2 regions of the Rhizobium sp. 05L419 genome follow, and region 2 is predicted to be linked to the other one. Evidence: riboswitches for the same ligand, from Rfam matches in the RefSeq annotation. Region 2 holds a riboswitch; the other holds the start of a gene.
What was found. A riboswitch is a leader RNA that binds a small molecule or an ion and turns the genes downstream of it on or off. The one in region 2 is predicted to bind thiamine pyrophosphate.
Positions count from the first base shown of each region.

Region 1: it holds a riboswitch for thiamine pyrophosphate, as region 2 does, so the genes downstream of both, thiM (hydroxyethylthiazole kinase) here and thiC (phosphomethylpyrimidine synthase ThiC) in region 2, are expected to answer to the same signal.

Region 1 is NZ_JBFTOF010000016.1:60,729-71,523, reverse strand. It holds gene speB (agmatinase) at 1-103, opposite strand, end outside; gene putA (trifunctional transcriptional regulator/proline dehydrogenase/L-glutamate gamma-semialdehyde dehydrogenase) at 279-3,992, opposite strand; gene AC1DMK_RS19685 (Lrp/AsnC ligand binding domain-containing protein) at 4,111-4,581, shown strand; gene AC1DMK_RS19680 (LysR family transcriptional regulator) at 4,605-5,564, opposite strand; gene AC1DMK_RS19675 (MFS transporter) at 5,683-7,083, shown strand; TPP riboswitch at 7,228-7,324, shown strand; gene thiM (hydroxyethylthiazole kinase) at 7,373-8,176, shown strand; gene thiE (thiamine phosphate synthase) at 8,173-8,808, shown strand; gene thiD (bifunctional hydroxymethylpyrimidine kinase/phosphomethylpyrimidine kinase) at 8,805-9,626, shown strand; gene AC1DMK_RS19655 (3-oxoacyl-ACP reductase) at 9,623-10,387, shown strand; gene AC1DMK_RS19650 (carbohydrate ABC transporter permease) at 10,405-10,795, opposite strand, start outside.
Region 2 is NZ_JBFTOF010000004.1:113,487-124,281, reverse strand. It holds gene AC1DMK_RS06620 (hypothetical protein) at 106-507, opposite strand; gene AC1DMK_RS06615 (Abi family protein) at 765-1,730, shown strand; gene AC1DMK_RS06610 (hypothetical protein) at 1,797-2,096, opposite strand; TPP riboswitch at 2,297-2,408, shown strand; gene thiC (phosphomethylpyrimidine synthase ThiC) at 2,501-4,327, shown strand; gene thiO (glycine oxidase ThiO) at 4,329-5,327, shown strand; gene thiS (sulfur carrier protein ThiS) at 5,324-5,521, shown strand; gene AC1DMK_RS06590 (thiazole synthase) at 5,525-6,298, shown strand; gene AC1DMK_RS06585 (thiamine phosphate synthase) at 6,295-6,933, shown strand; gene AC1DMK_RS06580 (glucoamylase family protein) at 7,059-8,387, shown strand; gene AC1DMK_RS06575 (ABC transporter ATP-binding protein) at 8,388-9,425, opposite strand; partial or broken gene AC1DMK_RS06570 (ABC transporter permease) at 9,422-10,795, opposite strand, start outside.

The DNA.
Region 1 (10,795 bases), on a different contig from region 2:
GTCCTTCGGCGGTTCTGGCGACAGGCAGCCGCATGAAGGTCGCATGCCCGGCAAAACGCGGAACGTCGGCGGCGTCGATCGGCTGGTGGAAAGTCTCGTTCATGGCGCTGTCCTGTCGGGCTGTTTGGTCGCTCGCAAAATTGGATCGCCGCCATTCGTTGCACAAGTGCATTCTGCGCAGTTCCCGTACGGTGCCGATCGGCGCTTCTCACGATCAGCAAAAAAGGCCGAGCGATCGCGGCTCGGCCTTTCTTCATTCGGACATGCCTCAGCAGCAATCAGCCAATCGACATCAGACTGGCGTTTCCGCCCGCTGCCGCCGTGTTGATCGACGTCGACACTTCCTCCAGCAGCCAGTTGAGGCAATAGGCCTCGGGATCTTGCTCCAGCTCCAGCGTGGAGGCCGATTGCACCAGCAACAATGGACCTGGCATTGCGGCGACCTTCTGCAGCATTGCTAAGACGCGATCGGGATCGCCTTCGATGAGGGCGCCGGACATCGGCGTGCCGTCGCCCGCAGCGTCACTGAAGGCGATGCGCTGGGCAACGCTTGCCGGAATACCGTTCAGGCTGGAACGAAGACCATCGCCACAGTCGATGACCGCGCTGTTGCCGGTGGCAAGCACCGATGACACCTGCCGGCGCAGGCCGACGGCCGAAACGGGCGCACAGTAGATCGTGCCGCGGGCGTGGAGCGCGTAAACGTTGCGTTCCCCGACCGGACCTGCAAGCTCGGTTTCGAGACCGAGCGCTGATTGACCGCCGAGATTGCGCGCCATTTCGGCCTCGTCCTGGAGCCCCTCTCTATCAAGCCACTTGGCGAAATCCGATAGCGCCGGATCGCTATAGACCGAGCTGTGCTGCGGCGGGATGGGTTGTGTTCTGACGAGACGCCCAAGGTAGAGCGGCCCGCCGGCCTTGGGTCCGGTACCGGACAGGCCCCGGCCACCAAAAGGCTGTACGCCGACCACAGCGCCGATGACGTTGCGGTTGACGTAAATATTGCCGACCTTGATGCGCGACGTCACGTGCGCGATGGTTTCATCCAGGCGCGTATGCAGGCCGAACGTCAGGCCGTAACCGGTCGCGTTGATGTCGTCGATCAGCCGGTCGAGATTCTGGCGGCGCCAGCGGATAACGTGAAGGACAGGCCCGAAGACTTCCCGTTTGAGATCGGAAATGGTGCGCAATTCGACAATGGTGGGGGAAACGAAAGTGCCGTGCTGGGTTGCTTCAGGCAGTTCCACTCGTTCGACTGTGCAGCCAAGCTCCCGCATCGCCCGAACATGGGTCTCGATGATCTCTTTCGCCTCGGCGGTGATGACAGGGCCGATGTCGGAAGACAGGCGATTGGTGTTGGCAATTGTCAGTTCCTGAAGCGCGCCCTTCAGCATCGCAAGCGTCCGATCTGCCACGTCTTCCTGCAGGCACAGGATACGCAGTGCCGAGCAGCGCTGCCCGGCGCTGTCGAAGGCTGAGGCGATGACGTCGCCGACAACCTGCTCGGCGAGCGCCGACGAGTCGACGATCATGGCGTTCTGGCCGCCGGTCTCGGCGATCAGCGCAATAGGTTCGCCGCTCGCAGACAGGCGCCCTGCGAGCTCCGCCTGGATGAGCCGGGCAACTTCGGTCGATCCCGTGAACATCACAGCCGCGGTTTCGGGCGCCGCAACGAGCGCGGCTCCGACCCGGCCGTCGCCGGGCACGAGCTGGACGACATCGAGCGGGATTCCGGCCTCGTGCAGGATGCGGACCGCTTCGGCGGCGATCAGCGGCGTCTCTTCGGCAGGTTTTGCCAGAACGGGGTTGCCGGCCACCAATGCCGCCGCAACCTGCCCGGTGAAGATTGCCAGCGGAAAATTCCACGGGCTGATGCAGACGACAGGGCCAAGCGGCGCATGCGACGGACCGAGCGTCCGGCGAGCCTGTTCTGCGTAGTAGCGCAGGAAGTCGATCGCCTCGCGCACCTCGGCGATGGCGTTCTGCACCGACTTTCCAGCTTCGCGAATGATCAGCCCGAGCAGCGTCTCGATCCGGGCCTGCATGATGTCTGCGGCGCGGTCGAGCATGACCGCCCTGTCGCCCGGCGATACCGAAGCCCAGGATGACGAGATCCTCTTTGCTGCCCCGGCGGCAATTGCCGCCTCCTTCTGCGTTGTCTCGCGTACGGTGCCGACGACGTCACGACTGTCGGCGGGGTTGAGAACGTCGCGCGGCTTGGCGGCTGGCGACGTCGTCTGGCTTGGAACCGCTTCCCAGGCCTGCGCTGCGCTGGCCTTCAACGCGTGGGTCAATCCCGCAAGCACCGCTTCGTCTGAAAGATCAAGGCCGCCTGAATTCCGGCGCAAGTCGTAGAGGTCGGTCGGAAGAGCAATCTTGTCGTGCTTCTGGCCGACGACAGCCATCGTCGAGACGATGTCGACCGGGTCGGCGACGAGCTCTTCGATCGAGACGTTGGGGTCGGCGATCCTGTTGACGAAAGACGAGTTGGCACCGTTTTCAAGGAGACGGCGCACGAGATAGGCGAGCAGCGTTTCATGCGTGCCGACAGGTGCATAGATGCGGCAGGGACGGTTCAGGTTCTGGCGTCCGACGACCTCGTCATAAAGCGGCTCGCCCATGCCGTGCAGGCACTGAAACTCGTATTTGCCGACATAGTAGTCGGACCCTGCCATCTGGTAGATCGTCGCCAGGGTCTGGGCGTTGTGCGTGGCAAACTGCGGGAAGACAGCGTCTGTCGCCGCCAGCAGCTTTTTCGCGCAGGCGATATAGGAAACGTCCGTGTAAATCTTGCGCGTGAAGACTGGAAAATCGTCAAGGCCGTCGACCTGGGCGCGCTTGATCTCCGCATCCCAATAGGCGCCCTTGACGAGCCGCACCATGATGCGGCGCCCGGCGCGACGGGCAAGGTCGATGATGAAATCGAGCACGAAGGGGCAACGCTTGCCGTAAGCCTGCACCACAAATCCCATGCCGTTCCAGTTCGCGAGATCCCGGTCCAGGCACAGGCTCTCCAGGATATCGAGCGACAGTTCCAGCCGGTCGGCCTCTTCGGCGTCTATGTTCAAGCCTATGTCGTAGGACTTGGCGATCAGCGCCAGTGCCTTCACCTTCGGCAGCAGTTCATCCATCACGCGTGCGCCCTGCGCACGGGCGTAGCGCGGATGCAGGGCCGAGAGCTTGATGGATATGCCCGGACCCTCATAGATGCCGCGGCGGTCGGAGGCCTTGCCGATCGCGTGAATCGCGCTCTCGTAATCCCTGTAGTAACGCTGCGCATCGGCGCCGGTCGTCGCGGCTTCGCCGAGCATGTCGTAGGAATACCGGAAGCCGCGCTGTTCGAGCGTCTTTGCCCGCTGCAGCGCTTCGTCGATGGTCTCGCCGGTGACGAACTGCTCGCCCATCATCCGCATTGCCATGTCGACGCCCCGGCGAATGACCGGCTCGCCGCAGCGGGCGATCAGGCGCGTGAGTGCCGCAGACAGGCTGCGATCGTTGACAGTGGATGTCAGCTTGCCGGTGACCACAAGGCCCCATGTGGCGGCATTGACGAAAAGCGAGCGACCGCCGCCGAGATGAGCCTTCCAGTCACCCTCAGAAACCTTGTCGCGGATCAGGGCATCACGCGTCGCGGCGTCGGGAATGCGCAGCAGAGCTTCGGCAAGGCACATCAGCGCCACGCCTTCCTGGCTGGAAAGCGAGTATTCGTGCACAAGTCCCTCGACGCCGGTGCCCTTGTGCTTGGCGCGCAGCGCTTCGATCAGCTTGCGGGCGGTCTTTGCGGCGGCTTGCCGGACCTGATCGGGAAGAGCTGCGGCATCGACGAGGCGGGGAACGCACACAGTTTCAGGCGTGCGGTAGGCCGAAGTGATCGCCTGCCTCAGCTCGCTCTGAGGGCGGATGGCCGGTGCAAACCCGTCAAAGGGATTTGCAGTGCCATCTGCCTTCTCTATGGTGACCTCGGCCGCCACCGCGCCATTGATGCTCGTCATATCAGCTCCTATTGGGACAGGTGGACAAGCTAGCAGATTTCATGAGGTCAATTTCACTTGATTTATGGCCAACAAACCTGTATTTCGCCATTAATTTGCCGTTTCAAAGGGAATTATTGTGACGACGTCAAGCCACAGCAGAGAAATCGACCTTTTCGATCACAAGATCATCGAAGCGCTGATGGCGGATGGCCGGATGTCGGTGACGGACCTTGCAAAGCGCGTCGGACTGTCGAATACGCCTTGCCAGGTGCGGCTCAAGAGATTGATCGAAGATGGCTATATTCTGGGCTTCCGCGCCATCATCGATGTCAACAAGCTAGGCAGGAACCATGTTGCGTTCACCGAGGTCAAGCTTTCCGACACACGTGAGAATGCCCTGAACGCATTCAATATCGCAGTCAGGAAGCTGCAGGAGGTCGAGGAATGCCACATGATCGCTGGCGCCTTCGATTATCTGCTCAAGATCCGGACGTCGGACATTGCAAACTATCGGCAGGTTCTCGGCGAAAAGATCTCCAGCCTGCCCTTCGTTGCAAACACGTCGACATTTGTTGCCATGGAAGCAATCAAGGAAGCCGGCGCCTAAGGCCTGCGCAGAGAGCGGGGTTACTAAGCAGCCCTGGAGACGTTTGTGGTGCAGCCGGAAGCCTCAAGCGCCGCGACAACGACGTCGACAAACAATCTGCGGAACCAGACCGATCGGCCGTCGGCGCGGTCGACGCGCCGATAGAGCATGGTGACCGGGTCTGCCGGCAGGTCCAGCGGCGGCACCGAGAGCGCAAGTCCATGCAGTTGCGCCATGCATCGGGCAATCGACTCCGGAATCGTCGCGATTGCAGGCATTGCCCTTAGCGCCGTCGGCAGGGCGGAAAAGCGCGGTACCGTCGCGACCACCTGACGACGCAGGCCGACGCGGCCAAGAGCGACATCGAGGTTGTTGGCGCTGTTGCCTTCGAAAGACACGGTCAAATGCGGCGTCTTGACAAAGTCCTCGAGCTTCAAAGGAGCCTTCAGCCTCACCTGCTCAGGGTCGAAGACGCAGATCGAAGACTGGTTGAAGAGCGGCGCACGGATGTGCCAGGACGCAGGATCGTCATGGACGGAGACGCTGAAGTCGTAGGCGCCTTCATCGAGCATGCGCGCAGCGTCGCGCTTGTCGGACGCTATACCGACCAGCCGGGATCCGGGTGAGAGTTCGCGCAATCGCGCCACCAACGGGCCGAAAAACGCCGACTCCAGATTGTCGCACATGCCGATCCGGAATTCGCCCTGCCAGCTTGCGGGGTCGAATGCCGTCGGCGGCCGAATGGCTCGCTCTATGCCTGACAATGCGTCTTCGATCGCCGGTGCGATGGCAAGAGCCCTTGGTGTTGGCTGCAGCCCTCGTCCTACCCTGACGAACAACTCGTCGTCGAGCGTCTCGCGCAACCGCTTCAACGCAGCCGACAGGCCGGGCTGGCCGAGCAGAAGTCGCTCGGCGGCACGGCTGACATTCCGTTCCTGCATCAGCACGGAAAATGCCAGCAGCAGGTTCAGGTCTATCTTGCGGAGGATTGCATCATTCATCATCTCCAGTAATACCTGGCATAGGTACTATCAATTTGCAATAGGTTCTGAAGCTGTACATTTTCTCGTTCCTCTGTCGCCCGATCCTCCCGCGGCGCCAGCACGAAAGGAACGATCATCAATGACTATTTCCAAACCGAAAGGCGGAGCCGGCCTGGCGTTGCTGCTGCTGTGCGCTGCCAATTTCCTTGACGCCATGGACGTCTCGACCATCGGCGTTGCGCTTCCCGCCATCCAGGCGGAACTCGGCATGAAGGCTACATCCCTGCAATGGGCAGTCAGCGCCTACGTGCTCGGATACGGGGGCTTCCTGCTGCTTGGGGGCCGTGTGGCCGATGTCTTCGGACATCGCCGCACCTTCCTCTGGTCTCTCGGCATTTTCGCCGCTGCCAGTATTGCCGGCGGTTTCGTCGACAGCGGGCCGACGCTGATTGCCGCGCGCCTGGTGAAGGGGATTGCCGCCGCCTTCACGGCGCCGGCTGCTCTTGCCCTGCTGCTCTCCGTATTCGGCGAGGGCAATGCGCGCGCAAAGGCGCTCGGGGTGTTTGCGTCGACAGGGGCCACCGGATTTGTGCTCGGAATGGTCCTGGGCGGCGCGGCGACCATCGTCAGCTGGCGGGCAACGCTCGTGATGGGTGCGCCGGTGGCCATGATTGCGCTTGCAGTCGCCCCCTTCGTGCTGCCTGCGGATCAGCCGAGGACCGGCCCGCGCCCGACGTTCGATTGGGCTGGAGCCCTGACGATCACCCCCGGCCTCCTGCTCTTCGTGTTCGGCATCACCAACGCCGCAGCCGCCGGCTGGGATGCGCTGCCGACTTGGAGCTCGCTGCTGGCCGCCGTTGTGCTGATCGGCCTCTTCCTGGTCGTCGAGATGCGCCATGCCGATCCGATGGTGCCGCTCGCGATCTTCCGTCGAGCCAAACTCAGCCATGCCAACGCCGTCGCCGCGCTGTTTCAGGGGGTCTATGTCGGCTTCCAGTTCATCGCGACGCTCTATTATCAGAACGTCTTTGGCTGGTCGGCGTTTGCGACCGGCTTCTGCTTCGCCTTCGGTGGCGTCTGCGTGATGATCCTGGCGCCGCGCTTTGCCGCAATCGGGCAGAGCCGTGGCACCACCGGCCTCATGACAGCGGGCGTTGCGTTGCAAGCGGCCAGCTATATCCTCTGGATCTCCGCGGTCGGTCACATCCATCCGGTGCTTCTGGTGGCGCTCTCGCAGATTCCGCTCGGCGTCGGCTATGCCATGACCTATCCTTCGGTGCAGGTGGCAGCGCTGTCCGATGTCGAGGAGGACAAATCCGGTCTGGCCTCGGGGTTGCTGTTCGCCTCGTTCCAGATCGGTGGCGGCATCGTGCTCGCGGCGGCATCGGCGGTATTCGCAGCCGCACCGGGCTTCGGTTGGGATCCGTACTTTGCTGGCATCTCCTTTGTCGCGACGCTCTCTGTCGCGGTGACGCTTGCCGCTGCCTTGGGACCGAGAACATCGGCTCGCCGGGCAGACGTCTACCAGGCAGCCGAATAGCCTCGGTGCTGCCATGTCTGCAGGACGTCGCCCTTCCGGCGGCTTGCGCAGCAAACGAATAGCGTCGCTGACACAGCCGGCATCCGACGGCTGTGTCAGACATTTGAAGTGACAGGCGGCCCGTTCTCTGCAACAAGATGGTCCATTGAGAGACAGGGGCGTTCGCCGGAAGGCGGACTGAGAAGTACCCTTGGAACCTGAACCAGATAATGCTGGCGGAGGGAGTCGCTCGGGACTTTGCGATCCTGCGTTTCGTCCCCGCGCCTTGCCCCCCGCGTGAAAGGGCAAAATGCAAGACCAGACCTCGCCGGGAGCGGCTCTGAATGCGATGCGCGAGCAGACGCCGCTCGTGCAATGCATCACCAATTTCGTTGCCATGAACATTGCCGCCAATGTGCTGCTGGCGGTCGGCGCCTCGCCTGCCATGGTGCATGCCGAGGAGGAGGCCGGCGAATTTGCCGGCATTGCTGGAGCTCTGACGATCAACATCGGCACCATTTCCTCGGCGTGGATGAAAGGCATGCGCGCGGCTGCAAAAGCGGCGAATGACGGCGGCAAGCCCTGGGTTCTCGATCCGGTCGCCCACTACGCGACCGGCTTCCGGCGGGAGGCAGTTGGCGGGCTGCTTGAATTGCGTCCCACAATCATCCGCGGAAATGCCTCGGAGATCATCGCCTTGTCAGGCAAAGCGAGTCGTGGCCACGGCGTCGACAGTCGCGATGCCGTCGAACAGGCCGAAACCTCAGCCCGGCACCTTGCCAGGACCTACGGGACGGTTGTTGCCGTCACCGGGGCGACCGACTTCGTCACCGATGGTGAAAGGGCTGTTCGCATCCAGGGTGGCTCGCCGCTGATGCCGCAGATAACGGCGCTCGGATGCTCTCTCACCTGCCTGGTCGGCGCCTTTGCCGCGACATTTCCGCGTGCGCCCTTCGACGCAACCGTTGCAGCACTCGCGACCTTCGCCGTTGCCGGCGAAGAAGCGGCTCGAAAGGCGGAGGGTCCCGGTTCGTTTTCGTGGCGGTTCCTCGATAGCCTTGCCGCAGTCGACGGTGCTTTTCTGGATCGCCACGCAAGGATCCGCATGGCATGACGCAACTCGATCTCTCGCTCTATCTCGTCCTCGACCCTGATCTGTGCGCATACCGCGGCATGGTCGAGACCGCCCGCGCGGCCGTTGCTGGCGGAGCGACCGTCGTACAACTGCGCGACAAGCATGCAGACACGGCGCGGATGATAGAGACGGGCCTGGCTCTGAAGGCGGTACTTGCGGGCACTGGTGCGCTCGTCGTCATCAACGATGACGTGGAAGCGGCAATCGCCATTGGTGCCGACGGGCTCCACATCGGCCAGGACGACATGGACGCATACGCGGCACGCCAACGCATCGGTCCCGAGATGATCCTCGGCCTCTCCGTCGAGACGCAGGCACTGGCGGCTTCAGTCGATTCGGAGCTCGTCAACTACGCCGGTGTCGGGCCGGTCTTCCAGACGCCGACCAAACCCGATCACAAGCAACCGATCGGCTTTGCCGGTCTGGCGCGCCTTGTCGAGGTCTGCCCCGTGCCGGCCGTTGCCATCGGCGGTCTCAAGGCCGCACATGTTCGGAACGTCTTCGCAGCCGGAGCCGACGGGCTGGCTGTCGTCTCCGCGATCTGCGGCACCCCCGATCCGGAAGCTGCAGCCCGCGGCTTGATCGACGCCATCAGAAAGGAAGCAAGATGATCCGCAACGTTCTCTCCATCGCAGGGTCGGACCCATCCGGCGGTGCCGGCATCCAGGCCGACCTCAAGACTTTCGCCGCCCGGGGCGTCTATGGCATGGCAGTGCTGACGGCGCTGACGGCGCAGAACACCCAGGGTGTTTGCGGCGTTCATCTTGTGCCCGCCACCTTCGTGGCCGATCAGATCAGAGCAGTCTTTGCCGATGTGCGTGTCGACGCCGTCAAGATCGGCATGATTGCCAATGCCGAGATCGCCGATGCAGTGGCCGACGCGCTCCAGCCGCACGGCGGCATTCCGATCGTGCTCGATCCTGTCATGGTCGCCAAGGGTGGCGCCAATCTTCTGGATCCCACAGCCGTCGAGGTCCTGACACTCCGACTTTTGCCAATGGCAACGCTTTTGACGCCGAACCTGCCGGAAGCGGCCGCACTTCTTCACGGGAACGCTGCCGAAAGCCGCGAGGAGATGGCGGATCAGGCGCAGCGGCTGCGCGCGCTTGGTCCGGCGGCGGTTCTTGTCAAGGGCGGCCACCTCGACGGCGTTGAGAGCCCCGATGTGCTCGCAACATCCGGTGGGGTGAGCTGGTTTGAGGCTGTCCGGATCGCGACCGCGAACACACATGGAACGGGCTGCACTCTGTCGAGCGCGCTGGCTGCCGAACTGGCGCGAGGAGCAACGTTGTTTCAAGCCGTGACGGAGGCGAAATCCTATCTCGCCGGTGCCGTCGCACACGCCCATACGCTCGACGTCGGTTCCGGCCATGGCCCCGTCCAGCACTTCCACGAGCTTTGGCAGACGAAGGAAGGATACGTGCCATGACACAGACGATCAGCCAGCAGACGGTCATCGTCACCGGCGCCGCCCGCGGCCTCGGAGCAGCGATCGCCACCGCATTTGCCCGCGAAGGGGCAATGGTCGCAATCAACTATCGAGCGAGCAGCAAGGAGGCCGAGGCACTCGCGGCCAACCTCGGCGACCGCACCAGAGCGTTCATGGCGGATGTCCGCGACGGGCAGGCCGCCAGGAACATGGTCGCGGAGGTAACGGAGACCTTCGGTGCGCCGACGACCATCGTTCACAACGCGCTTGCCGATTTCAGCTTCAACGGCGATGCCCGTCCAAGGCTTGATCAGCTGACATGGGCGGAAATGACCTCGCAGCTCGACACCGCGGTCAAAGGTGCGCTGAACCTGATCCAGGCAGCCCGTCCGGGCATGGCTTCGGGCGGTTTCGGACGGATCGTGACGATCGGCACCAATCTGTTTCAAAATCCCGTCGTGCCGTACCACGACTATACGGCCGCCAAGGGTGCGCTTCTGTCGCTGACCCGCACGGCAGCGGCCGAACTCGGCCCTCTGGGCATTACCGTGAACATGGTTTCCGGTGGTCTGCTGCGCACCACGCAGGCCAGCAGCGCCACCCCAGAAGCGGTGTTCGATCTGATCGCGGCAAGCACGCCGCTTCGTCGGGTGACGACACCGGAGGAAGCGGCAGATGCGGTTCTCTTTTTCGCAAGCCCGTGGGCACGTGCGGTCACCGGCCAGAACCTCATTGTCGACGGCGGTCTCGTCTTCGGCTAGGCTCAGCCCGGCATCGATCAGGACTTGACCGCACCTGCGGTCAAGCCGGCGATGATGTGCTTCTGGGCCAGGAAGAACACGATGATCGTTGGAAGAATGGTGAGAGTGATGAAGGCGAGCACCAGCTGCCAGGCGGTGCCGAATTCGCCGCGGTAGACCATGATACCGAGCGGCCACGGATACATCGCCTCCGAGTTCAGCATGATCAGCGGCAGGATGTAGCTGTTCCAGCTGCCCACGAACGAGATGATGCTGACGGTGGCAATGATCGGACGCGAGAGCGGCAGCGAGATATGCCAGAAGAAGCGCATGTAGCCGCAGCCGTCGACAATGGCCGCCTGGAACAATTCTTCCGGGAGGTTGCGAAAATAATTCCTGAACAGCAGGATGCTCATGCCAAGGCCGAAA
Region 2 (10,795 bases):
GTCCGGACGCTTGAGACATTTATTCGAACTGAGTTTGAACGAGATCTCCGTTAGAAATCTGTACGATCTACTACGGAAATCTTGGGCCAGTCGAACTCCACCTGTTCAAAAGTCGTCGATTACCTTGAGGCGGGGCTTGAATTGAGGGTAAAGCCGCCAATAGCCCACCCTATCGGCTTGGCAAATTATGCCTTTTACCTTCATCCGGTGGAGATACGTTCTGAAAGTGGAGCCTTTAAGATCGTGATCGATCTTCCGCGAAATCTCCAGCAACTCGGCCGATCGAAGTGCCCCATTTGATGTCTTCAAAGCGTCAACGACAATCGATTCAACCATTATTCGTATCGCGCTGTTCTTGCGATTTACGTCGGAAATTCCCATATCAATCGAACGGGAACCTAGAAGCTGGGCTTGTAGCAGATCGCGCTTGACAGTTAATTCTTTTATGTAAGCCTCAATGGTCTCGATTTCCGCTAAGATCTGACGCTCACGTTTGCCTAGGATCATCGATTTTCCATCTTTTTTGCAACACATTGCAGTTTAATCTGATACGGTGAAACCGCAGTCAATTCAATGGCATCAATGCCTGTTGACCGGAGTATTTCAATATGGTAGCAACTCGTTTGCTACCATATTTTAATGATGATTCGATTGTCGCCTTGCTAATGGCGGATTGATGCATCATATCAGTTCTCGACACGATCGGCCCCTCTTCACTAAGTGCTTGCACTTTTTGTACGGGTCGATCTTCATTTTAAAAGTTGATGACAGTTTACACCAAACCTTATCTGACGACCGATCAGCAGGTTGCGCTCTTGCAAGCGCGTGGAATGTCTATTACCGACCTTCCTAAGGCGAAAGCGTGTCTTTCCCGCATAGGATATTATCGTCTAAGCGCCTACTGGTTTCCGTTCAGGCAATCTGAGATACTCCCAGACGGCTCTCACTCAATTAAAGATGATTTTCGGCCAAAGGTCACGTTTGCCGACATCATGGCACTGTACGTATTTGACAAGAAATTGCGTCTGATTGTGCTCGATGCGCTGGAGCGAGTTGAAATCGCAATCAGAACGGATGTCGCGCTGTTAATTGGAAAGTACAATCCGCGAGCCCACCGCGACCCTCGTTACCTCCATGGTAACTTTGCTCGCCGACAGGCAAAAAACTCGACAGATACATTGCATCACGAGTGGTTGAGCAGGCAGGATAAGAAATTCCAAGACTCGCGAGAGGACTTTGCAAAACACTTTAAACAGAAGTATGCCGGTGACTATCCGCCGATCTGGATCGATGTCGAACTATGGGAATTTGGCTCTCTCTCAAGGCTGTATGCCGGTTTGCAGGTCCAAGATCGCGATCAAATTGCAAATCACTATGGGATCAACGACAGCCGGGTTTTGGAAAGCTGGATGAGGTGCTTGAACGACGTTCGAAACGTTTGCGCTCATCATTCGCGCCTCTGGAACAAGCCACTGGTCAATCATCCAAAATGGCCAGCCACAGGGTCATTGCCATTTGTTGATCACGTCCAAGCGAATACCCAAGCTAAGACACGTCTTTATGCAGCAGTGCTCATTCTTCAGGTTTTGATGAAAGTGATCAATCCTAGCAGCGAATGGGGGCAACGCCTCCGTACTCATGTGCAAACCCTGCCTATCCTTCCTCCAATCAATATGCAGAACGCCGGATTTCCCGGAAATTGGCTCGCGGAGCCGGTCTGGCAACCGTAGCGGTACGAATTAATACACGGCGACGTGGCTCGACAGCACGGGCGCCTTTGCTACCCGTGATTCCAGTCAACCACGTCGTCTATTCGCATCAGCTAGGGTCAGGACTTCATAGCGATCGAGGAGGTCAGTGACGCGCGACTTTTTGCGACGCTTGTCTTCCGCTCTATCCTTCGCTGGATCACCGCCTGCAGCAACCTTGCCAAGCATAGAAAACGCAATCTTGCACGCCTCGGAAGCGGTCTTAATCGTTTCGGGCGAACCGACTTTCACGCGCTTCATATTCGCTGAACGGCCTTTGCCGGCAGGGCGATAGGCTATGACGTAGGATTTTGACTCCCCCAAGCCGGCGACCAGAAGTCTCGGCAAGTCATCGAACGCCTGAATTCAGGATCGCTCAACCGGCAGACTGCCAGTTGTCGGCCCTGTCGTTTTGGTGGGCTTGCAATCCGCGGTGTCCGGGTCGGTTCCGCCGGCATGGCGATTACAACGCCAAGAAGCGTGCCGTCATTGTCGATGGCTGCAATGCCGATGGGTTGACAGCGTCGCCCCATACACTCTAACCTTTTCGCATTCACCAGGGGGGTCCCGGCAAGGGGCTGAGATACTGCTATCGCGCGCAGTGACCCGTTGAACCTGATCCAGTTCATACTGGCGTAGGGACGGTGCAAGCGCTCGGAAGGCTTCGGATTCACGCGTGGAATCCGTGCTGGCGTCTTTTCATCTTTCCGGCTGAGGACTGGGTCTCCAATTGCAAACTTGGAGCCTCAACCATGAATATTGCCGCAAAAAATCTCACCCCGACCGTGACCACCGGCGCGCTTCCGGCATCCCGGAAGATCTACATTCCCGGAGATATCCATCCCGACATCCGCGTGCCGATGCGCGAGATCAGCGTCCACCCGACATCGGGCGAGCCGCCCGTTGTGGTCTATGATTCGTCCGGTGCCTACACCATCGACGGCGCCGACATCCGCATCGAGCAAGGCTTGCCTGAACTGCGCCGCGACTGGGTGCTCGCCCGCGGCGACGTCGAGGCCTACCTGGGCCGGCATGTCCGCCCCGAAGACAACGGCTTTGCCAGCGGCGAGCGCCTCACGCCCGAATTTCCCGGCCAGCGTCAACCGCTGCGGGCAAAGGACGGCAAGGCGGTCACCCAGCTCGCCTATGCGCGGGCCGGCATCATCACGCCCGAGATGGAGTTCATCGCCATCCGCGAAAACCTCGGCCGCAAGGCCAAGGTCGAAGCAATGGTACGCGACGGCGAAAGCTTCGGCGCCCATATTCCCGATCACGTCACACCTGAATTCGTCCGGCAGGAGGTGGCGGCGGGACGGGCGATCATTCCCGCCAACATCAACCATCCCGAAGCAGAACCGATGATTATCGGCCGGAACTTTCTGGTGAAGATCAATGCCAATATCGGCAACTCGGCCGTCACCTCGTCGATGGCCGAAGAGGTCGAAAAGATGGTCTGGGCGGCACGCTGGGGCGCCGATACCGTCATGGACCTGTCGACCGGCCGTAACATCCACAACATCCGCGAATGGATCATCCGCAACTCGCCGCTGCCGATCGGAACCGTACCGCTCTACCAGGCGCTGGAGAAGGTCGAGGGCATTGCCGAACACCTGACCTGGGAAGTCTACCGCGACACACTCATCGAGCAGGCCGAACAGGGGGTCGACTACTTCACCATCCATGCGGGCGTGCGGCTTCACTACATCCCGCTCACAGTCAACCGCGTCACCGGCATCGTCTCGCGCGGTGGTTCGATCATGGCCAAGTGGTGTCTTCATCACCACCGCGAAAGCTTCCTCTACGAGCACTTTGACGAAATCTGCGACATCTGCCGTGCCTACGACGTGTCCTTCTCGCTCGGCGACGGCCTGCGCCCCGGCTCGATCGCGGACGCCAATGACGCGGCCCAGTTTGCCGAACTGGAAACGCTGGGCGAATTGACGAAGATCGCCTGGGCGAAGGATTGCCAGGTGATGATCGAGGGTCCAGGCCATGTGCCGATGCACAAGATCAAGGAGAATATGGACAAGCAGCTCGCCGTCTGCGGCGAGGCGCCCTTCTACACGCTCGGGCCGCTGACGACGGATATCGCACCCGGCTACGACCACATCACATCGGGCATCGGTGCGGCGATGATCGGCTGGTTCGGCACTGCCATGCTCTGCTACGTGACGCCGAAGGAGCATCTTGGCCTTCCGGATCGCAACGACGTCAAGACCGGCGTCATCACCTACAAGATCGCCGCCCACGCCGCCGATCTTGCCAAGGGCCACCCGGCCGCCCAGCTGCGCGACGACGCCCTGTCTCGCGCCCGCTTCGAATTCCGCTGGGAGGATCAGTTCAACCTCTCGCTGGATCCGGAGACGGCTCGCAGCTTCCATGACGAGACGCTGCCGAAGGAGGCCCACAAGGTCGCACATTTCTGCTCCATGTGCGGCCCGAAATTCTGCTCCATGCGGATCTCGCACGACATCCGCGCCGAGGCGCAGAAGGAAGGGTTGGATGCCATGGCGGCAAAATACCGGGAAGGCGGCGATCTCTACATGGCGGTCGATGCCGTCAAGCCTGCGGCCGAGTGACATGCTTGTCCTTGTCAAAGGGGCCGGCGTCGCCGGCCTCACGGCCGCCCATGAACTCCTCGCGCGCGGTGCCAATGTCACGGTCGCGGACCCCCGGCCGGGCTACAGCCATGCCGCATCCTGGCTCGCCGGCGGTATGCTGGCGCCTTGGTGCGAGCGTGAAAGCGCCGGCGAGGCGGTGCTCGCGCGTGGCATCGACGCCGCCGACCGGTGGGACGCGATCCTGCCGGGTGAGGTACGTCGCAACGGAACGCTTGTGGTCGCGCCGGCCCGCGACCAAGGCGAGCTGAAGCGCTTTGCCGGGCGAACCAGCGGGTATGAATGGCTCGAAGAGGAGCGCATCGCCTCACTGGAACCGGCGCTTGCCGGGCGCTTCAGGCACGCCCTGTTCTTCCCGCAGGAAGCCCATCTCGACCCCCGACGGGTCCTGACGTCGTTACGCAAAAAGCTCGCGGCAGAGGGCGTCGCTTTCAGTGGCGAGCCTGCCGACGAATGCAATTTTGATGAGGTCGTCGACTGCACCGGTATCGCGCGAATGAGAGGGACCGGCGGCATGCGCGGCATGCGCGGCATACGCGGCGAAATGCTCTACCTCAAGACCGGTGAGATCGAACTTGCCCGACCCGTTCGCCTGCTCCATCCGCGTATTCCGGTCTACGTCGTTCCCCGTGGCGATGGCCGCTTCATGGTAGGCGCCACGATGATCGAGACGGACTTCGACGGACCGATCGCGGCACGCTCGTTGATGGAACTGCTCAACGCCGCCTATGCGCTGCATCCAGCCTTTGCGGACGCAGCCGTCATGGAAACCGGCGCCGGCATCCGCCCTGCCTTCCCAGACAATTTCCCCCGCGCGACCCGCGATGGAAACGTGGTGTCGCTCAACGGCTTCTATCGCCACGGCTTCCTGCTGGCGCCGACACTGGCTGCCGAAGCGGCCGACCTTGTCTTTTCGTCAAATTCCACCGCCCTAAATACAACAGGAAGGGATGCCTCATGAAACTGCTTATCAATGGCGAGCCCCGGACTATCCAAGCAAAGACGTTGTCCGAATTGCTCGCGCTGCTGGAATACCAGGGCGAGTGGCTGGCGACGGCCGTCAATGGAGAGCTCGTACACCGCGAAGACCGCCTCGACCACGCGCTCAGCGACAATGACACAATCGAAATCCTGTCGCCGATGCAGGGAGGCTGATCGATGCTGAAGCTCTATGAAACCGAAGTTGCCTCCCGCCTTCTGCTGGGAACCGCGCGCTACCCCTCACCAGCCATTCTCGAAGAAGCAGTCAGGCATTCGGCAACGGAGATCGTCACCGTCTCGCTGCGCCGCGAGACCGCCGGAGGCCGCAATGGCGGCGCGTTCATTGAGATGATCCGGGCGCTCGACGTTCGCATCCTGCCAAACACCGCCGGCTGCCATGGTGTCTCCGAGGCGGTGCTGACGGCGAAGATGGCGCGCGAGGTGTTTGCCACCAACTGGATAAAGCTCGAGGTCATTGGCAACCACGATACGTTGCAGCCCGACGTCTTCGGCCTGGTCGAGGCCGCGCGCATTCTTGCAAGCGAAGGCTTCGAGGTGTTTCCCTATACGACCGACGACCTGGTGGTGGCCGAACGGCTGCTGGAGGCGGGCTGCAAGGTCCTTATGCCCTGGTGCGCACCGATCGGCAGTGCTGCCGGACCGCTCAATCTGCCTGCCCTTCGCGCCATGCGCGCGCATTTCCCCGACGTGCCGCTGATTGTCGACGCCGGTATCGGCCGCCCGTCGCATGCGGTCGTCGTCATGGAGCACGGCTTCGACGCGGTGCTCCTCAACACTGCCGTTGCCGGGGCTGGCGATCCCGTCGCCATGGCGGCAGCCTTCGCCAGCGCGATCAAGGCAGGCAGGCAGGCGTTCAGCGCCGGCATGATGGAGCCGCGCGACATGGCGGTACCTTCAACGCCGGTCATCGGAAGGGCGGTCTTTTCATGAGGCTCGATCCCTTCTACCTCATCGTCGATAGCGCCGGCTGGATTGCCCGGCTGGTACCGCTCGGCGTCAAGCTGGTGCAGCTCCGCATCAAGGACCTGACGCAGGCAGAACTGCGCGCCGAGATCCGTGCGGCGAAAGCGATATGCGCTGCACATCGATGCCAGCTGATCGTCAACGACCACTGGGAGCTCGCCATCGAGGAGCGGTGCGACTTCCTGCATCTCGGCCAGGAGGATCTGGCCGTGGCCGATCTCCAGGCCATTCGTTCAGCTGGATTGAAACTTGGGCTCTCGACCCATGACGATGCCGAACTGGCAACCGCGTTGGCCGCAAAGCCGGATTACATCGCGCTTGGCCCGGTCTATCCGACCATACTCAAGCAGATGAAATGGGCTCCGCAAGGGCTGGATCGGCTCAGCGCATGGAAAGCGCGCATCGGTGATCTGCCGCTTGTCGCCATCGGCGGTCTGAACATAGACCGCATCGAAGGCGTCTTTGGGCATGGTGCAGACAGCGCGGCAGTGGTGACCGATATCACCCTGAACGGCGATCCAGAGACAAGAACGAAGGAATGGCTTGCGGCTACCTCTGCTTGGAGAACAGCGCAAGCGTGGTCGAAGGGGGAGATACGCTGAAGAAGAAGGCGACGTAAGGCTGCATGGACATCCAGAGTATACAGTTTCTTCAAAAAGGATTGATTTGCGCGCGGCGCTTGCGCATGGTGAACCGGGGGCGGGACAACAAATTGGGCTTGGAGCACATGCTGCAACGGACCGAGGAAACAGACGCCGCGCTGATCGACAGGCTGCAGCGGGGTGCATTCAACTATTTCCCGAAGCACTACAATCCCGACAACGGCCTTGTTGCCGATACCTCCGTTGCGGGCGTTCCCTGCAGTATCGCGGCGGTAGGCTTTGCGCTGTCGTCCTATACCGTTGCGGTCGAACGCGGCTGGATGGAGCGGCCAGACGCCGTGCAGCGCACCATGAAAACGCTATGCTTCTTCGCCGACGGCCATCAGGGCCGCGAACGCCACTCGATCGGGTACCACGGCTTCTTTTATCACTTCCTGCATATGGATACCGGCCACCGCGCCTGGAACAGCGAGCTTTCGACCATCGATACCACGCTGCTCGTCGCCGGCATCCTGACATCGGCAGCCTACTTTGACCGCGACGACGAGGCAGAAACCGAAATCCGCCGGCTGGCGACCCTGATCTATGAGCGAATCGACTGGCACTGGGCGTTGAACAAGGGCCAGACCGTGTGCATGGGCTGGAAGCCGGGAAGCGGCTTTCTGCGTTGGCGCTGGCAGGGCTACGACGAAGCCGTCCTGCTCTACATGCTGGCGCTTGCTTCGCCGACGCATCCGATCCCGCAATCGAGCTACGACGCCTTTACATCCAGCTATTCGTGGATGCTCTTCGGCGATCAGGCCTATCTTTATGCGGGGCCGCTGTTCATCCACCTGTTTTCGCATGCATGGATCGATTTCCGCGGCATCCAGGACAGGCCGATGGCCAAGCAAAACTGGGACTATTTCCGCAACACGCAGACCTGCATCGCCGTTCAGCGGGATTACGCCGAGCGAAACCCCGGCCATTTCGTCGGCTACAACAAGGATGTCTGGGGTCTTTCCGCCACCGACGGTCCACCGCCCACGCGCAACATGCGCGGAGGTCGTCGCCCACGCGTCCTGGGTTACGCCGCTCGCGGGGCCCCTCTCGGCCCCGACGATGGTACGCTTGCTCCCTGGGCAGCACTCGCCTGTCTTCCCTACGATCGACAGGCCTCGCTCGGGGGCCTTCGCGCGCTTCTCTCAACCTATCCCGCCTTGCTCTATGAAGACCGCTTTCCCGGCGGCTTCAATCCGACGGTCAAGACCGCGCGGCCCGAAGGCTGGGTCGACGACCGTTGTGTCGGCATCGATCAGGGGCTGTTGGTGATGTCGATCGAAAACGAGCGCTCGGACTTCATCTGGAGCCTGATGCGGCAATCGCCGGTGATCCGCGCCGGCCTTCAGCGAGCGGGCTTTACCGGCGGCTGGCTCGACGCGAGCATCAATGACGCCGAGCGCAAAACGGCCTGATCAGCGGCCGAACACATGCGCCTTGCCGGCGATGTCGAGGCGAACGCGGTCGCCGCGCTCGGGAAGCGCCACACTCGAGGTCTTGATCAGGATCGGCGGCAGCGCCACGCCTTCAAGCGAGACTGCAACAGTGCAAGTGGCGCCGCCAAACTCGACCTCGACGACGCGCCCGCCATACTTCGGCTCGCTGTCGTCCGTGACGACGCGGATCTGCTCGGGGCGCAGCATGATCTCGACCTTCCCTTGATAGCCGCTATCGACAGCGACACGGCCGAGCGCGCAATCGGCAAAGCCGTTCTTGATGATCGCGGGCAGCATCACCGCATCCCCCAGGAAGAGAGCTGTTTCTCGGTCCTGCGGGTGCAGATAGAGCGACTGCGGTGACCCGGCCTGAATGAGGCGGCCTTCGCGCAGCACGGCAACCTGATCGGCGAAGGACAGTGCCTCGGCTTGATCGTGAGTGACGAGGATGGTGGTGATGCCAGCCGCCTGCAGGACACGTGCAACGGCCTTGCGCATGTTTTCCCGCAGTCCTGTATCGAGCGCCGAAAATGGCTCATCGAGCAGCATCAGTCGCGGCTTGCGGCCAAGCGCACGCGCCAGCGCCACGCGCTGCTGCTGGCCGCCGGAGAGCTGGTGGGGCCGGCGGGTCAGCATGTTGCGGTCGAGCTCGACCATATCGAGTAGCTCGGCGATGCGCTTGTCACGATCAGGCGTCCCGCGCTGAAAACCGAAGCCGATATTGTCGGCGACATTGAGATGCGGAAAGAGAGCGCCTTCCTGCGAGACGATGCCGATGCCGCGCTTGTACGCCGGTACGGCGACGGGTCCATCGGCCAGGAGTTCGCCGTCCAGCGTCACCCGTCCGATATCCGGCTGCTCGAAACCGGCGACGATGCGAAGAAGCGTTGTCTTTCCCGAACCCGAAGGCCCGACGACGGCCGTGCGGCTGCCGGCCGCGACATCGAGCGAGATGTTTTCCAGCGCCTGGACATGGCCGTAGCGCTTGCTGGTGCCGGCGATCGTGAGCAGCGTCATTGTCCGGCAGTCCGTTTCGATTGAGCATGGAGGAGAAGGGTCAGCGGCAGCGACAGCACCACCATCATGAAGGCGTAAGGCGCGGCCGCCACATAGTCGATCTCGCTGGTCAGCGACCAGAATTTGGTCGCCAGCGTCTCGACGCCGTTGGGCGCCAACATCAAAGTCGCCGTCAGCTCGTTGGTAATGCCGAGCGCCACCAGAGCGATACTGGCTGCCGCTCCCGGTGCCGCAAGCCGCATGGTGACCTGCCGCACCGCCTGCGCCGGCGTGCGCCCGAGACCCATGGCAGCGCGCTCCAGCTCGACCGGGGCTTGCGCGATACTGGCACGAAGACCGACCATTGCGCGCGGCAGGAAGAGGAGAATATACGCAACGACAAGCGTTGCGAACGTCTGATACAGCGGCAGAACCAGCCGGACGGTGATCGTGACCAATGCCAGCGCCACGACGACGCCTGGCAGAGAACCGACATAGTAGTGGCAAGCTTCGAGAATGCGCTGGAACCGTCCAGGAGCACGCACCGAAAGCCAGGCCATCGGGGCAGCTGCCATCGTCGCCAGTATGCCGCCGGCGACGGCAAGGACTATGGTCTGCACGAACGCATTGCCCACCGTATCCAGTCGCCAGACATCGATGCCGCCGAGATAGAGCCAGCGCACAAGCGTCACCAACGGCACGCCAAGAGTGAGGCAGGCCAACAAGGCTGGCAGGAGCACCGCTGGTACGACGAACCAGCCGAGACGTCGGCGATCGGCCGGACGGGCCGAGCCTGATCCGACGCGCGCATAGCGTTCGTTGCCGCGCAGCAAAACCTCAAGCGTAAGGAGCAGGAGACAAAAGCCGACCAGCACGCCGCCCAGCATGTTTGCGGCCGCGCTGTTGTAGGCTGACTGGAACTGATCGACGATCGCGGTGGCGAACGTGTCGAAACGGATCATCACGTAGAGGCCGTATTCCGACAGAAGGTGCAGCGCGATCAGCAGAGAACCGCCGCAAACCGCAAGCCGAAGCTGCGGCAGGACCGCGCGGAAAAACACCTCCCAGGGGCCGAGGCCGAGCGAGGCAGCCGCATCCTCGATCGCCGGATCCAACCGCCGAAGCGCGGCTGCGACAGGTAGATAGAGGAATGGATAATAGGCGAGCACGGAAACGAAGACGCCGCTCTGCAGCCCGCGCATCCCCGGAACCAAACTGACCCAGGCATAGCTGTGCACGAAGGCGGGAACGGCGAGCGGGGCGACGGCAAGCCAAGACCACAGCCGGCCAAAGGGAATATCCGTGCGCTCGGTCAGCCACGCAAGCGTCACCGCCAGCAGGATGGAGAGAGGAACGGTGATCAATTCCAGGAGGACGGTGTTGACCAGCAA